One region of the Butyrivibrio sp. WCD2001 genome, then DNA from elsewhere that is predicted to be linked to it. Evidence: predicted binding sites of a transcription regulator. Region 1 holds the regulator's gene; the other holds the start of a gene.

Region 1 (8,341 bases):
GTTCCTTCTTAGCCTTCTCAGCTGCTTCCTTAAGTCTCTGCATAGCCATCTTATCGCTTGAAAGGTCTACTCCTTCCTTAGCCTTGAACTCAGATACCATCCAGTCGATGATCTTCTGGTCAAAGTCGTCACCACCGAGGTGTGTGTCACCGTTTGTTGAAAGAACTTCGATAACACCGTCACCTATATCGATGATTGATACGTCGAAGGTACCACCACCAAGGTCGTATACCATGATCTTCTGCTCTTTTTCGTTATCAAGACCGTAAGCAAGAGCTGCTGCTGTAGGCTCGTTGATAATACGCTTTACTTCAAGACCTGCAATCTTACCTGCATCCTTTGTAGCCTGACGCTGTGCGTCATTGAAGTATGCGGGAACTGTAATTACTGCCTCTGTTACTTTTTCGCCGAGATACTGTTCTGCGTCTGCCTTCAGCTTCTGAAGAATCATAGCTGAAATCTGCTGAGGTGAATACTTCTTGCCGTCGATTGTGCGGCCGTTGTCTGTACCCATATCTCTCTTGATTGATGAGATTGTGTTCTCAGCGTTTGTTACTGCCTGACGCTTAGCGGGCTCACCTACGAGACGCTCGCCATTCTTTGTGAAAGCTACAATTGAAGGTGTTGTTCTTGCACCCTCAGCGTTAGCGATAACGGTGGGCTGACCACCTTCCATAACAGCTACGCAGCTGTTGGTTGTTCCTAAATCGATACCTATGATCTTACTCATTTTATTTTCCTCCGTTTATAAAACTAATGAATAATTAACAATAAAAATCTAATGAAGTTCTGCTCTCACACTTCGTGTTCGACAGAACTAAGTAGTACACTAAGCTCGGCAAAACCTCGCTAAGTGATTACTTAGCAACGGCAACCATGCTGTGTCTGAGCACTGTGTCGTGATACATATAACCCTTCTGAAGCTCCTGTGCCACGAATCCTTCCTCGACATCTTCGCTCTCAACCTGCATTACAGCGTTGTGGAAATTAGGATCAAATTCCTTTCCAACGGCTTCGATGGGAGTTACACCAAGATCCTCAATCTGCTTCATAAGCTGCTTGTATATCATATTCATTCCGTCTGCAAAAGCGGAATTCTTCTCTTCTTCAGGGACAGCAGCAAGTCCTCTTTCGAAGTTATCTACAACAGGGAGAATTTTCTCAAGTACACTGGATGCTCCCTGGTTGAACATCTGCGCCTTTTCTCTGTCGGTTCTTGTTCTGAAGTTCTCAAACTCAGCAAGCTGGCGCATGTATTTATCCTGCATCTCTTCGAACTTTTCTTTGTAAGGGTTCTTCTTTTCTTTTTTACCGAAAAGACCTTTCTTCTCACCCTCGGCGTTTTCAGTGTTCTCGGCACCTTCTACGCTCTCAGCGGCCTCTGCTACAGCTTCGGCAGCCTCTTCCTCTGCGGCCTCGGCAACCTTGTTTGCTGCATCAGCTACCTTTTTAGCCTTCTCGGCAACTTCCTGCTGAAGTTCCTTTGCAGTTTTCTTACCGGACACTGTATTTGTATCCTTCTTAACTTCCTTACTCACTTAAATACTCCTTATGGTTCTATTCTTTTTTATATAAATCATCCAGAGCTCTCATCATATTCTTAAGTGCTCCGACAACTTTGTCGTAATCCATTCGCTTAGGTCCGATAACTCCTACCGTTCCTCTCATGCCCTCTCCGAGATCGTAGGTCGCTGTTACAACGCTGCAATCCTTCATGGACTGAACCGGAGACTCATTACCGATGTAAACCTGTATACCTGTCTCCTCTGAGGAGGACTGAAGCGCATTCTCAACGATACTTGTAAGATCGCTCTTATCCTCAAAAGTGGTTATGAGGTCACTTGCTCTCTCCTTATCAGCAAGCTCGGGATATCTGAAAATGTTGTTCGCACCGCTGGTGTAAATCTGAAGGTCCTCATCCTCCGTAATGGCATCTCCGGCTGTATCGAGTATCTTGTCGATTATCTCGCTGTGGATACCCGCCTCCTGCTTCATCGCAGTTATAAGTCCGAGGTTAATGTCCTCTACGGAAAGTCCTGCAAGTCTGGTATTAAGCAGGATATTGAGCTTAAGCATATCCGCTTCGGAAAGCTCCTGCTCCACCTCAACCATTCGGTTCTTAATTACGTTTCCTTCTATTACTATAGTGGTAAGAATGTGTTCCTCATCCACTCTGGAAAGCTGTACGAATTTCAGCTTATTCCTTCTGATCATGGGTGCTGAGATCATCGAAGCGTAGTTGGTATCAACCGCCAGGGTCTTGGCAACCTGCTTAAGGAGCTTCTCAAGCTTCTCTTCTTTATCCAGAAGCATCTCCTTCATGTTCTCAACTTCCTGTTCCTTCTCAGCGAGCATCTCATCTACATAAACTCTGTAGCCCTGATCTGACGGAATACGTCCCGCGGAAGTATGAGGCTGCAATATAAGTCCCATCTCCTCAAGATCCGCCATCTCGTTTCTGATGGTAGCCGAACTGAGATTAAGATCCGTGTACTTGGAAATCGTCCTACTGCCCACTGGCTCGCCTGTCTCGAGGTAATTGCGAACAATTGCATGCAGTATTTTCTTTTTTCTGTCATCCAGTTGCATCACAAACCTCCTTTTTTGATGTGTTAGCACTCAACGTCATTGAGTGCTAACATCTTCTGAGAATAAATTACCACTATAAATTATTAATGTCAATAAAAAACCCCAAGGATTTCTCCCTGGGGACGAATAATCTACATATATGTGATAAAGTCCCGGCCTGCAGCAAGCAAGCTTGCCAGGCCGGGACCTTCCATCCTTGTTTATCACATCCCAAAATCAGCATGAACCTCGCCGTTAACAACGAAGTATACTCTTTCCTCTTCGGGCTTTACATAAAGCTCAAGAGTCTTGATCTCGGAAACTTTTCTTCCCATATCATACTGCCATACATTCTTGGCATTCTCGATAAAGGTGTCATATGTAACGCTCTTATCAGCATACTGAAGAACGATATTTGTCTTTGTTGCAGGAGCCTTTGCAGCTGTTGTCTTCTTTGCTGCTGGCTTCTTAGCTGCTGTAGCCTTCTTTGCTGCAGGCTTCTTTGCTGCTGGCTTAGCTGCTGCCTTAGTCTCAGTCTTCTTGGCTGCTGCCTTGGTTGCTGTAGCCTTTTTAGCAGGTGCTGCCTTCTTTGCTGCAGGCTTCTTTGCTGCGGGCTTCTTCTCTTCCTTCTTATCAGCTGCCTTGGTCTCAGTCTTCTTAGCTGCTGCCTTAGTTGCTGTAGCCTTCTTTGCTGCGGGCTTCTTAGCTGCTGCCTTCTTTGCTGCGGGCTTCTTAGCTGCTGTAGCCTTCTTCTCCTCAGCCTTAGGTGCCTCTGCCTCAGCAGGCTTTACTTCATCCTTCTTTTCTGCAGCAATTACCGGTTTCTTGATAGTCGCAATCGGCTTTAAAGCTGCTTCTCTCAACTTGTCTTCAGCCATATCTCCCTCTCTTTCCGTAAGGAACGCGTGTTATGCGTTTTTGCAAATTTATCATTACGTTTTTGAGTTTAGTACATATTCTAAAAAAAGTCAACATTTATGCGCTTTTAGACCAGATTCTATTCTTGAAAGCGCCTTTTTAAGCACTTCCATGGAGGACGCAAACGAAATTCTCACGAATCCTGGGGCAAAATAGGCACTTCCGGGCATCATGGCAACACCGTATTTTTCCAACAAATATTCGCATAATCGTGTATCGTCATCTATAATTCCGTAACCCTCGTATTCTTTTCCGAGAAAAGCACGGATATCGAAGAACGCATAGAAAGCTCCCTGGATCTCATGGCAAATGACACCGGGTATCCCTCGCAGTTTTTCCTGAACAAAATCTCTGCGCTTCTCAAACTCTGATCTCATGAGCTCGACAGAATCCTGGGGCCCGCAAAGTGCCTCGACCGCCGCATACTGTGAGATGCTCGGAGGTGTGGTAGTTGTCTGGCTCTGCACCTTCACCGCAGCGCCAATAACATCGGCTCTGCCGCAGACGTACCCAAGTCTCCAGCCAGTCATGGAGTATGTCTTGGAAAAACCGTTAACCACGATAGTCCTGTCCTTCATCCCCTCAAACGCAGAAATGCTTTTGTGGCGATTCTCACCGTATATTATTTTTTCATAAATTTCATCGGAAATAACAAAGATATCCCTGCTGATTGCAAGGTCAGAGAGCCCCTTCAGCTCATCCTCGCCGTAAACCTTGCCGGTGGGATTGTCCGGGGTACATATTATAACAGCCTTGGTGCGTTCGTTTATCGCACTCTCAATGGCTTCAAGATCAAGAGAAAAATCGTCCTTCCTCTTCACAAGAACGGGCTTTGCGCCCGCAAGAGCTACCATATCGGGATAGCTGACATAGCACGGAATGGGGATTATGACCTCATCACCCTCGCCCGCAACAGCGCACAGCGCACCAAACAGCGCCTGCTTCGCACCGACGGTCACCGCCACCTCATTCATCTCATAGGTGACGCCGTTGTCCTTTTTCATCTTCTCGATTATCGCCTCCCGAAGCGGTGCGATACCGTTTCCGGTGGTGTATTTGGTGAAATTCTCATTGATTGCCCGTATTCCCGCTTCTTTGATATTGTCCGGCGTAGGGAAATCGGGCTCGCCCACATTGAGAGAAACTATGTCCTCTCCCTTCCGCCTAAGCTCCTCCACCTTTCCGAAGAGAGCCGTGGTCGGGGACATTTTTACCGCCGCCATTCTCGTAGATAATGTTGTGCTCATACTTTTTTCATACTCCTCATCCGTCAGCTTCGCTGACACCTTCTCCATAAATGGAGAAGGCATAACTACTTGTTACTTTATAAGCATCCTTCTAATTTTATGGTACGCCTTCCTGATGAACCTTCCCACCGTAATATCCAGCTTATGATACAGCCTTGAAAAAGCTGTAATGGGTGGCATTACCAGATAATCATACTCTCCTATATGCTTAAGAAGGTACTCCGGATAACTTCCGTCGACCTCCGTACGCTCAAATCTCGCATCCCTTCCGAAGATGTCCCTGCCGAGCACCAGATTATCCATGGTCTCAGCCAGAATCTCGCGGTCGTTGTACTCCTGATGCGCAGCCGCTTTTACCTTGACGCCTATCCTCTCGACGGGATTGGTCTCGTGCCTTCCGCCCATGTAGCCGAAATGCCAGCCGCCGTCAGCGACTCTGACAGACCTTTTATCGCAGGGTGACACCAGATCGCGCAGCCTTACGATTCCCTCGCGCGGGATATTATCTATGGAAGTAATCTTTGTTCCAAGCCACTTCCTGTCGCTCTCCGCAACCTCCGGGAACTCTCCGGTAATCGAGAGCAGCTTTCCCGACTTTTCTTCCATATTAAGGAATACATAAAAATTCCTCTGCGCCAAGTGGTAGACCTTCGTCTTATCAAAATTCTCTATGATTTTCGTAAGAACCTTGGGATTTGGAATCTCATCCACATCACCGAACAGGATTATGTCGTCGCTCGTCGCGCCGACTTTCTTCAGCCCCTCTATCAGACGGTTTTTCTGAAAATAATCCCTCTCGTGGGTCAACGCATCCACCGGCGAATCAGTGACCACCACATACTCTATGCGGTCAAGATAATCCTTGAAAAGATCTCTGTTCTTTTCAAAACAAAGCTCCTTCTCTTCACCCGAGAAGGTCATTGTTGACTCTTCTATAATGAACTTATCCACATAGGGACTAAGGATTTCTAACCTCAGCCTCAGGATGTCCACTTCATTAAAAAATGGAATGCAATCATATACCATTTTTTCTGATCCTCGCTTTAATCCGGGATTTCAGGCGCGTCTTCCTGCTAAGAAGCATCAGCCGCAAAACCGGCATACCCGCCACCTGATACCTGTAAACATACGCATCCTCCTCGGATGCCCAGGACGGAAGCTTGCCCTTCCCATACTCTTTATAAAAATCGGAACCCATCATCTCCTTCATCTTCCGCTTGATCTCGGAAAAAGGAAGGTCCGAATAGATAAGCTTTTTCATGCTTATCGTGCAGGTCAGGGTCTTGCGCTCGTTTATAACCTCAGTAAAACCACCCTTTGCCCACTTTTTCGCATAGTCGTCCAGAACCTCGAAGGCCTTCTCCTGGTTCTCCATAAAGTTTTCATGATAACCGCCCGTAAGCCCCTCTTCGTTTATTCTGTAAAAATACAGTATCCTGTCGAGATATGCAATGCTTTTTGCTTTATCAATTATTTCGGCGGTCTGCAGAAGGTCCTCTCCGTAATTGAGCTTCCTGTTCACCGTCTCCTCGATGCGGCCCGCAAGCTCTTTTCCTATGCACTTGTTCCACATGGCATTTAGCATATCACCGGAGCACATTATTTCATAGAACTTCTTCTTGCCATCGCCCGAATAAATCTTGCCCTCTTTAAAGGGAAAAGGAAACATCTTCGACTCGGGAGTGCTCATCTCTGCAGCATTATACAGTATTATCTCAGGCCTCTTACCTTTTCTTTCATATTTAGAAGCCGCTTTCTGAAGCTCAGTGAATATCCCGGGAGCCACGGCGTCATCAGCATCCATGAAAACAAGATAATCTCCCGCAGCTCTTTTTATCCCCTCCTGCCTCGCATCGTAGGCAGACGCGGGTCCCATATGCACCGTCTTTACAAATGGAAAACGGTTTGCAAGTTCGCCGCATATATAGCCACTTCTGTCTGTGGAGCCGTTTTCAATAAGAAGAACCTCGATACTGTTCTCCATCCCCTCAGCGGCCTTTACTATAGAAGACGTCGCTTCACTTATGTACTTTTCAGCATTGTGAACAGGCACTATTACCGAAAACTTCATGTTATATTGTGCTCCCTCTTCCACTTTTCACTTCTTCTCCAGAACAGCAAGGGCCTTACGGCCATCTTGAATCTCTTCGTGGGGCTGTAGAAATGCGGATATCCCTCATTTTCTCCCCACCATTTATGAAAAACGAAAGGCTCCACTCCCTTGTTCTCGGGAAGCGGATGTTCTCTTCCAAACTTAACCGCGCTATCTAAATCAGCCCACTTAAGGCCGTCCTTCTCCATCTGATTTTTGCAGTGACAACAAAGGAAAATATCCTCGTTGTAAAAACCGTCATATACCTTAACCCAGGGAAGGTCGTGCTCCTTAGGATAATCAAGAAGTCTCTTGGACCTGATGGATACGCTGTTTCCGACTCTGCAGATGTTGCCCTCGCTGTCCCTGTAGGCATAGTCATTCTTCGGAAGCGGCCAGGGAGAGCCTATATAATCGTAGTTAAGAAAGCTCTCGTCCCAGTTTTCCGGATGTATCACAAAGCCGTCCGCGTGCACGATAAGAACAAAGTCCGTCTTAATGTGATCGCGAAGCTCATATACCATTTTGTAATTGAATTTGTCGATGTCATCGAGTTTTGATGTGTAGCTGAAGCGTATGTCCTTTGGAAGATAAAACGGCTTTTTATCTGTAATCAGAACCGCGTCACCGAATTCGATATCGCGCATGCTGTACTTCATCGCCTGCACGGTCTCATATACATCTACACTTGTCATCGCTGCAATCGTGACTCTCGGAAGCTGCAGCTTCTTTGTATTATTCATATATCCTCTATTTATCCGAAGGTTTTTATTATTCCGGTTCTCCTTAAGAAGGAGCGCCACATTTTCTTAAAGAAGAACACTCCATACAAAAGTCTTCTCCTTATATTCTGGAAAAATTCCCTTACCGCTCCCGGCCTTACATTTCTTCTTGCATAAAGTGCTGAGTGCTTCTTGTATTCCGCCAGTTCAGCTCTGCATTCATCGGCGCTAAAGAGCCTTCCCTTTTTATCCTGATAGGTAAGGAAGCTGTAAATATTCTGCTCCGATGACCAGAAACCGTCAGAAATATTGTGCCTTGCCCAGTACTTCGGAGCAATCGCGTATTTCAATTCAGTGCTCGACATAACTGGCATCATCGCAAAGGATGAATTCGAAAGAATAAGGTATCTCGCATTTTTTATGGTAACGTAGTCCTTACCCATGTCGAAGTGGTGACACTCATACTCGGGAAGCACCTTCCTGGTAGCCTCTTCATCCTCGGTGATTATCATGAACCGCATATTCGGGTTCACCTTTTTCATGTTCTCGATGGCATTTAGCCAGTACTTTCTATCAAGGAAAAGCTCCGGACAGCTTGTATACTCGCCGCCTCTCATATTGATGATGCAGAGGTCGTCTGCCGTATATTCGTAGGACTCTGCCTCCTCCTTTACGTGGAGCCAGTCCTTTATCTTATCGCGGTACTTCTCAAAATAGGACTGATCCTGGAGATTCCCATATATAAGAGTATTGTCTTCAATTTCAGAAAGTCTCGGGTCAGCCCCCGAAATATA
Region 2 (8,341 bases), on a different contig from region 1:
GAGGCTCATCCCTGGAGCATAATGACATCCTACAATATCATAAATGGAAGACGCGCTTCGGAAAACGAGGATATGATAAATGGAATTCTTCGCGGAGAATGGGGCTTTGATGGTATGGTTACTACCGACTGGTGGACCCACGGCGAGAATTATAAAGAATGTAAGGCCGGAAATGATATGAAGATGGGATGCGGATATCCGGACAGAATAATAGCTGCTCTTGAAAAAGGCGCCATCACACGAGATGAACTAAACATGGCAGCTAAGAATATCCTTACATTAATACTGAGAATTGATTAAATAAAAATGCCTTCCCCCAAGGGAGGTGATAGTGATATAAAAAAGCCTTCCCCCCATGGGGGAAGGTGGCAGCGAAGCTGACGGATGGGGGTCACCTCATGAATCCTTCACAACAACTTTTCCGCCGTTTTTAACACTGTCCTGCTCAAGAAGTTCAACGGCAGATGCAGCAATTTCATAATACATTGCGGCATTGTCGCCTATATCAGCCATCTTTTTCATGTTGGTTTCACAGAATTTCTTTGCCTCGGCAATATCACTTTGTGAAAAGACTTTACTCCCGCAATAAAGTGTACCGGTTGAGGGGTCAAAGTGAGAATCTTTCTTCTTTGCTTCTCCACTCATGCCCATGACACCTGCCAGAGAACGGATTAAATCTTCACGATTGTCTGCCATAATTAACCTCCATTCGAAGATGCGATTATTGAACCAACTTATGAATATATTTTCGCACAGAGGTTATTTTTTGACTATTAACTACTTATTATAAAAATATAAAAAACTTGAGAATAGATTGGAGAAACTATTGGATATTGCAGTATTCGGTGATATTCATGGAAATCACTCAGCCCTTCAGGCCTGTATAGATTATTGCATGGGGAAGGGGATAACTAATTACATTTTACTTGGAGATTATATTTCGGATTGCCCGGGCGTAAGAAAGACAATGGATCTCATATATGTGCTCAGACAGTATTTCACGTGCTATACTGTTCGCGGAAATCGCGAGGAAAGCATGCTGAATTACAGAAAATCCGGTGAGAACGGTTGGATGAAAGGTTCAGGAAGCGGCGCTCTTCTTTATACATATGAGCAATTGACAGAGAAGGATTTTAATCTGTTTGAGGAACTTCCGATTTACGGAATATGGAATCCGGAAGGTTCGGCAGGCTTTGAATATTGTCACGGATCACCGTCAAATGCGTCGGAACTTCTATTCGGGGATAAGAGAAACACCAAGCGCACACTTAATAAAATAAAAACAAACATGCTCCTGCATGCACATACTCATGTACAGGAGTGCTTTTTATACAGAGAAAAAAGAGCGGTGAATCCCGGAGCTATGGGACTTCCCAGAAATAAGAACTGCTATGCTGAGTTCGCCATTATCCACAGCGGTAAGACCGGTTGGGAGGAAGAACTGGTACAGGTAAAATATGACAGGCATGAAATCCTTAAGGAATTTCAGTCAAGCGGTCTTATGGAATATGCACCTGCATGGGCGGCAATAACTATGCATACAATCAGAACCGGTGTGGATCTAAGCGAATCCATTCTTCTACAGGCGATGAAGCTTTGTGAGGAGGACAGGGGAATGGTAAGATGGCCGGCAATACCTGAGCAGTACTGGGCAGAGGCTCTTAAGGAAAACTATGTGGATTTGTCGGGCAAGGATATCCCGCGCCCAAAGCATAATAATTAAAACACTATTTCTTTGCATTTCTGCAAATATTCACATGTGGGTATTGCATTTTTTATCGTGTGTGGTAATATATTTCTTGGTGATTAGCACTCGAATCATATGAGTGCTAACAATAAAAAGTCAATAATATGTTGAAGATATAAGGAGGCAAAAAAAATGAAGTTAGAACCACTTGCAGACAGAGTCGTACTTAAGGCGCTTGAAGCTGAGGAGACAACTAAGTCAGGAATCGTACTTCCCGGTGCAGAGAAGGAGAAGCCGCAGCAGGCAGAGGTTATCGCTGTAGGCCCCGGCGGAGTCGTTGATGGTAAGGAAGTGAAGATGCAGGTAAAGAAGGGTGACAACGTTATCTATTCCAAGTATGCAGGAACAGAGGTTAAGCTCGACGACGTTACCTACATCATTGTTAAGCAGAACGATATACTCGCTATCATTAAGTAATTATCTCATCTATGCCTTCTCCTTGGGGAGAAGGTGCCCGAAGGGCGGATGAGGGGAAAAACAATATACGGAGGCATATAAAAATGGCAAAGACAATTAAGTACGGTGCTGACGCCCGCACAGCTATGGTAGAAGGCGTTAATAAGCTTGCAGATACAGTAAGAGTAACAATCGGACCTAAGGGAAGAAATGTAGTTCTTGATAAGAGCTATGGTGCACCCACAATCACAAACGACGGTGTTACAATCGCAAAAGAGATCGAGCTTGAGGATGCTTATGAGAACATGGGCGCTCAGCTTGTTAAGGAAGTTGCTACAAAGACTAACGATGTAGCAGGTGACGGTACAACAACAGCTACAGTACTTGCACAGGCTATGATCAATGAAGGTGTTAAGAACCTTGCAGCAGGAGCTAACCCTATTGTTCTTAGAAAGGGCATGAAGAAGGCTACAGATGCAGCAGTAGCTTCTATCAGCAAGATGGCTACAAAGGTTAAGGGCAAGGATCAGATCATGAGAGTTGCCGCTGTTTCATCAGGTGATGATGAAGTTGGTCAGATGATCGCTGACGCTATGGAGAAGGTTTCCAATGATGGCGTTATCACAATTGAGGAATCCAAGACAATGCTCACAGAGCTTGATCTTGTAGAAGGTATGCAGTTTGATCGTGGTTATATCTCAGCTTACATGGCTACAGATATGGACAAGATGGAAGCTAACCTTGATGATCCTTTCATACTCATCACAGATAAGAAGATTTCCAATATCCAGGATATTCTTCCTCTTCTTGAGCAGATTGTTAAGACAGGTTCTAAGCTTCTTATCATCGCTGAGGACGTTGACGGTGAGGCTCTTACAACTCTTATCGTTAACAAGCTCCGCGGAACCTTCAATGTAGTTGCTGTTAAGGCTCCCGGCTATGGTGACAGAAGAAAGGCTATGCTTGAGGATATCGCTATTCTTACAGGTGGTAAGGTTATCAGCTCTGACCTTGGTCTTGAGCTTAAGGATACTACAATGGATGATCTTGGTCGTGCTAAGAGCATCAAGGTTGAGAAGGAGAAGACAACAATCGTTGATGGCCTTGGCAATAAGGGCGACATTCAGGCAAGAGTTGCTCAGATCAAGAAGCAGATTGATGACACAACTTCTGATTTTGATAGAGAGAAACTTCAGGAGAGACTTGCTAAGCTCGCCGGCGGTGTTGCAGTTATCAGAGTAGGTGCTGCTACAGAGACAGAGATGAAGGAAGCTAAGTATCGTATGGAGGATGCTCTCAATGCTACAAGAGCAGCTGTTGAGGAAGGTATCATCTTTGGTGGTGGTAGTGCATACATTCATGCTTGCAAGGATGTTGAGAAGGTAGCAGCTTCACTTGAGGGTGATGAGAAGACAGGTGCTAAGGTAGTTCTTAAGGCACTCGAAGCTCCTCTTTACCATATTGCAAACAATGCCGGTCTTGACGGATCTGTAATTGTTAATAAGGTTAAGGAGTCCAAGAAGGGAATTGGATTCAACGCATACTCAGAGGAGTACGTTGATATGATCAAGGATGGTATCATTGACCCTGCAAAGGTTACAAGAAGTGCCCTTCAGAATGCTACATCTGTTGCATCAAGCTTCCTTACAACTGAGGCAGCTGTTGCTACAATCAAGGAGCCCGTACCTCCGATGCCTGCAGGCGGTGCAGGAATGGGAATGATGTAATCCATAAGGATGAATCAACCATAATGTTAAATTAGATATAGATCGCATTATCTAAAAAAATAGGAAGACAGTCTATCGATTTATTCGAAATAGATTGTCTTCCTTTTTGATTTACAGCAAATTCATTATATTGGTACATATTTAATATGCAGTTAATAGTTTTTTTGTTCATATAAAGCTAAAATATTTATAATGTAGGGATTCTATGTACACAGTGGGGACATCCGCGGAAAAATGATTTTCCTGTAAGCTCAGGTAGACGATGGTGTCTTGGTGAGAGCAAACTTGGAGGTTCGAAGTGAAGAAGATACTGATAGTTGACGATGAACTTATGATGCTGAAGATAGCGGATCGTGCACTTAAGAATGATTATGAGACTATCCTGGTTGATTCCGGAGAAGCTGCTGTTGAACTGTTCGTAAGAAGCCTTCCGGATATGGTTATCTCGGATATTAAGATGCCTTCTATGTCAGGCTATGAATTGCAGAGACTGATAAAGTCCAAGGCAGGAGTGAATGTTCCATTTATTTTTCTTACTTCCGATGACAGTAAAGAGAGCGAGAATAAAGGACTTGAAATGGGCGCGGCCGATTATATTAAAAAACCGGTCAGGGCCGATGAACTTCTTTCAAGAGTAAACAGTGTTTTTGACAATGCAGCCGGTAAAACAGTCTCAGATAATGATAATGCAGATATTTCAAAAACAGATCCAAAGGACAATGAATTTATAGACCGGGAACTTGAAAAACTTCCCGAATGGATAATTGAAGAACCGCTGATCGATGCCCGGGAGGGGATAAAAAACTGTGCTTCTGCCGAGGCATATCTTTCATCAATCGATATTTTTATAAGACATATTTCGAATAATATTGAAATACTTGAAAAGTGTTTTGCAGAAGGTGACATAGAGAATTATACGATTAAAGCTCACGGGCTTAAAAGTACATCCAGAATAATAGGATGTATGACTTTATCAGCTAAGGCCTTAGAGATGGAAAACGCAGCGAATGAAAATAACATTGAGTTTATAAAGAATAATCATATCGCTTTTATTGAAGAATGCAGAAGGCATGAGAAAGCACTTTTGGATCGGACAAAAGAGGAGGAGAAGGAAGAAATATCTGATGAGGAGGTCCAGGATGCACTTATGGCAATAAGAGAGTTTGCTATAGAAGAAGACTTTGATATAGTTCAGTCAATAGTGGATTCTCTTATGAAACGTGCTTTAAAGCCTGAAGACTATAAGAAAATATCTTCGATAAAAATCTATCTGAATAGTCTTGAGTGGGATGAAATTCGTAATATTACCAATGCCATCTGAGGGGGTTCAAATGGGTAAGGAAAAAATGGGTAAGGAAAACGTGGTTATTTTAAGCTCGCAGGAAACATTTTCGGTGCACGGAATGGAAATGAAGCTTGCTGAAATAGGATGTGTTAGCAAATACATACCGATTGATATGAAAAAGCTACAAAGCAATACTGAGAGCTGCGAGCTCATAGTTTATTATATGGATGAGACTGTTTCTGATAGTGCTTCATTCCTGGTATATTTAAAAGACCTTTGCATGGAGAAGGAAAAAAGTCTTATTTTGATTGGTAAGCATGAAGAGTACAATGAAGCTATTAAAACCATACCGGGAAGGTGCATCACAGCTTGGTTTGAACGTCCCTTGGATATGAAGGCGTTCCTGGATACAGTGTCGGATGTATTTAGTCAGAGAATGTTGCAGCAGACACGAAAAGTCGTGCTTATAGTGGATGATGATGTGGCCTATATGCAGATGATTCGTGACTGGCTTAAGGATTCCTATCAAGTGGTTATGGCTAATACAGGTATAAAGGCAATCCGTTGGCTTACGGTTAACAAAGCAGATCTTGTGTTGCTTGATTATCAGATGCCCATAACCACAGGGCCGCAAATTTTTGAAATGCTAAAAAGTGATACGGAAACAGATGAACTTCCGGTAATGTTCCTGACAGGGCAAAAGAGCCGAGAGAGTGTCATGACAGCTATGAGGCTGAAACCGGTGGATTATATTCTTAAGAGCATCGGAAGAGATGCCCTCCGAGATAAACTTGATCAGTACTTTGCTATTCAGAAAGCAATTGCACGCTAGTGCCGGATGAGGGCATGAAATAAAAAAACAACTTTCATATAAAAGTCAAGATTTGATTTATTTAAATTACCTCCTTATAATTATTTTGTGGGTTATGTTATTTATTTAACAAAATAATTATTTTAAGGAGGTATTTGTATGTCACGTTTTACACTGCCCAGAGATATCTATCATGGGAAAGGCGCACTTGAAGCGCTGAAGACTTTTGAGGGCAAAAGAGCCATCATTTGTACAGGTGGCGGTTCTATGAAAAGGGGCGGATTTCTTCAGAAGGTAGAAGAGTACCTGAAGGAAGCCGGAATGGAGACAGAGCTTTTTGAGGGTATCGAACCTGATCCGTCAGTTGAGACGGTTATGAAGGGTGCTGAAGCAATGCAGAAGTTCCAGCCTGACTGGATCGTTGCTATCGGTGGTGGTTCACCTATAGATGCTGCAAAGGCTATGTGGATTAAGTATGAGTATCCGGATACCACTTTTGAAGATATGTGTAAGGTTTTTGGCCTTCCTAAGCTTCGCACAAAGGCTAAATTCTGTGCTATTTCATCAACATCCGGCACAGCTACCGAGGTTACTGCATTTTCCATCATCACTGATTATCAGAAGGGCATTAAGTTCCCGATCGCTGATTTTGAGATTACTCCCGATGTAGCTATCGTTGATCCCGAACTTGCTCATACAATGCCTAAAAAGCTTGTTGCTCACACCGGTATGGATGCTATGACACATGCTGTTGAGGCTTATGTTTCCACAGCAAATTGTGATTACACAGATCCGCTTGCAATTCACGCTATAGAGATGATCCAGAAGAATCTTGTTAAGTCCTATAATGAAGACATGGATGCAAGAGATGCTATGCACAATGCTCAGTGCCTTGCAGGTATGGCATTCTCCAATGCGCTTCTTGGAATCGTTCACTCAATGGCTCACAAGACAGGTGCTGCTTTTGCAGACCTCGGAGCTCACATCATCCACGGCGCAGCTAATGCTATGTACCTTCCTAAGGTAGTTGCATTCAACGCTAAGGACGAGACAGCTAAGAAGCGCTATGGCGTTATCGCTGATTACATGCACCTCGGCGGCAAGGATGACGATGAGAAGGTTGAACTCCTCATTGATTATCTTCGCAAGATGAATGATTCTCTTAACATCCCTCACAGCATAAACCATTATGGTCCCGACGGACTTCCGGCTGAACAGGGATTTGTTCCGGAGAATGTATTCCTTGAGAGACTCCATGACATTGCTGCTAACGCAATTCTTGATGCCTGCACAGGTTCCAACCCTCGTCAGCCCAGCCAGGAAGAGATGGAGAAACTCCTTAAGTGCTGCTACTATGATACAGAAGTAGATTTCTAATCTTTATCAAAAACGCTTCATGAGTGATATGTACCCTCTTTACCGGACAAAACGGTAAGGAGGGTATTTTTTGCTCTTTGAGAAAAGCATAATTCCTACCCTGAAAGTGCTAATAAGTGTTTGCAAAACAAATGCATTATGATAAAATGTAAAATAATTTACATGCGTCTAAAATAAATGGGAAAAATATGGAAAACACCAGAGCTTGTAAGCATTGTCTTCTACGGGATATTGAAGGCGAAGAGAAGAAAATGATAAAAAAATATCGCGATGCCATAACTCCTGATAGCAGGGTTACGGATACAGTATATGAGAACAGGTTAGGTATATGTACACAGTGCGACAAGCTATCAATAGGGACCTGTCTTGTTTGCGGATGCTATGTGGAGTTAAGAGCACTGGGCATTGGTACACATTGCCCTAAGAAAAAATGGTAAATCCATTATTTAGAGGAGGAAGAGAAATTGGCTAAACTTTTAATCAACAACGAGAGTAAAAAATCAAAGATTGCACCTGAAATCTACGGACATTTTTCAGAACATCTCGGAAGGTGTATCTATGAAGGCCTTTATGTCGGGGATAATTCTGACATTCCTAATGTGAATGGTATGAGAAGTGATGTGGTTAAGGCACTTAAGGAAATGAAGATACCGGTACTTCGCTGGCCCGGCGGATGCTTTGCGGATGAGTATCATTGGATGGATGGCATTGGCCCCAAAGAAAAGAGAAAGAAGATGATCAACACACATTGGGGCGGTGTAGTTGAGGACAACAGTTTGGGAACACATGAATTCTTTGAGCTTACAAAGCAGCTTGGCTGTAAGACTTATGTTAATGCCAATATGGGATCAGGTACAGTAAGAGAGATGAGTGAATGGGTTGAATATATGACCTTTAACGGCGTATCACCTATGGCTGATCTCAGAAAAGAGAATGGTCATGAGGAGCCCTGGACGGTAGACTATCTTGGAGTTGGTAATGAAAACTGGGGATGTGGG

The links. The regulator HrcA, encoded in region 1, represses chaperone genes, less so after heat shock. The targets are predictions, from matches to a motif close to TGTTAGCACTCNNNNNNNNNGAGTGCTAACA.
Region 2: a site for HrcA is predicted at 1,805-1,835, ahead of G630_RS0114590 (co-chaperone GroES). Genes of this name have one in related genera too.

The regions. Positions count from the first base shown of each region.
Region 1 covers NZ_AUJZ01000007.1:189,219-197,559, forward strand. Annotated here, with positions in the region: gene dnaK (molecular chaperone DnaK) at 1-730, opposite strand, end outside; gene grpE (nucleotide exchange factor GrpE) at 858-1,538, opposite strand; gene hrcA (heat-inducible transcriptional repressor HrcA) at 1,558-2,589, opposite strand; gene G630_RS25025 (DUF6465 family protein) at 2,793-3,446, opposite strand; gene G630_RS0108595 (pyridoxal phosphate-dependent aminotransferase) at 3,537-4,781, opposite strand; gene G630_RS0108600 (hypothetical protein) at 4,806-5,759, opposite strand; gene G630_RS0108605 (glycosyltransferase family 2 protein) at 5,749-6,804, opposite strand; gene G630_RS0108610 (DUF5672 family protein) at 6,801-7,568, opposite strand; gene G630_RS0108615 (glycosyl transferase) at 7,580-8,341, opposite strand, start outside.
Region 2 covers NZ_AUJZ01000020.1:14,055-22,395, reverse strand. Annotated here, with positions in the region: gene G630_RS0114605 (glycoside hydrolase family 3 protein) at 1-300, shown strand, start outside; gene G630_RS0114600 (hypothetical protein) at 397-696, opposite strand; gene G630_RS0114595 (metallophosphoesterase family protein) at 827-1,723, shown strand; gene G630_RS0114590 (co-chaperone GroES) at 1,880-2,164, shown strand; gene groL (chaperonin GroEL) at 2,248-3,870, shown strand; gene G630_RS23800 (response regulator transcription factor) at 4,169-5,191, shown strand; gene G630_RS0114575 (response regulator) at 5,202-5,987, shown strand; gene G630_RS0114570 (iron-containing alcohol dehydrogenase) at 6,126-7,343, shown strand; gene G630_RS0114565 (DUF6171 family protein) at 7,532-7,780, shown strand; gene G630_RS0114560 (alpha-N-arabinofuranosidase) at 7,808-8,341, shown strand, end outside.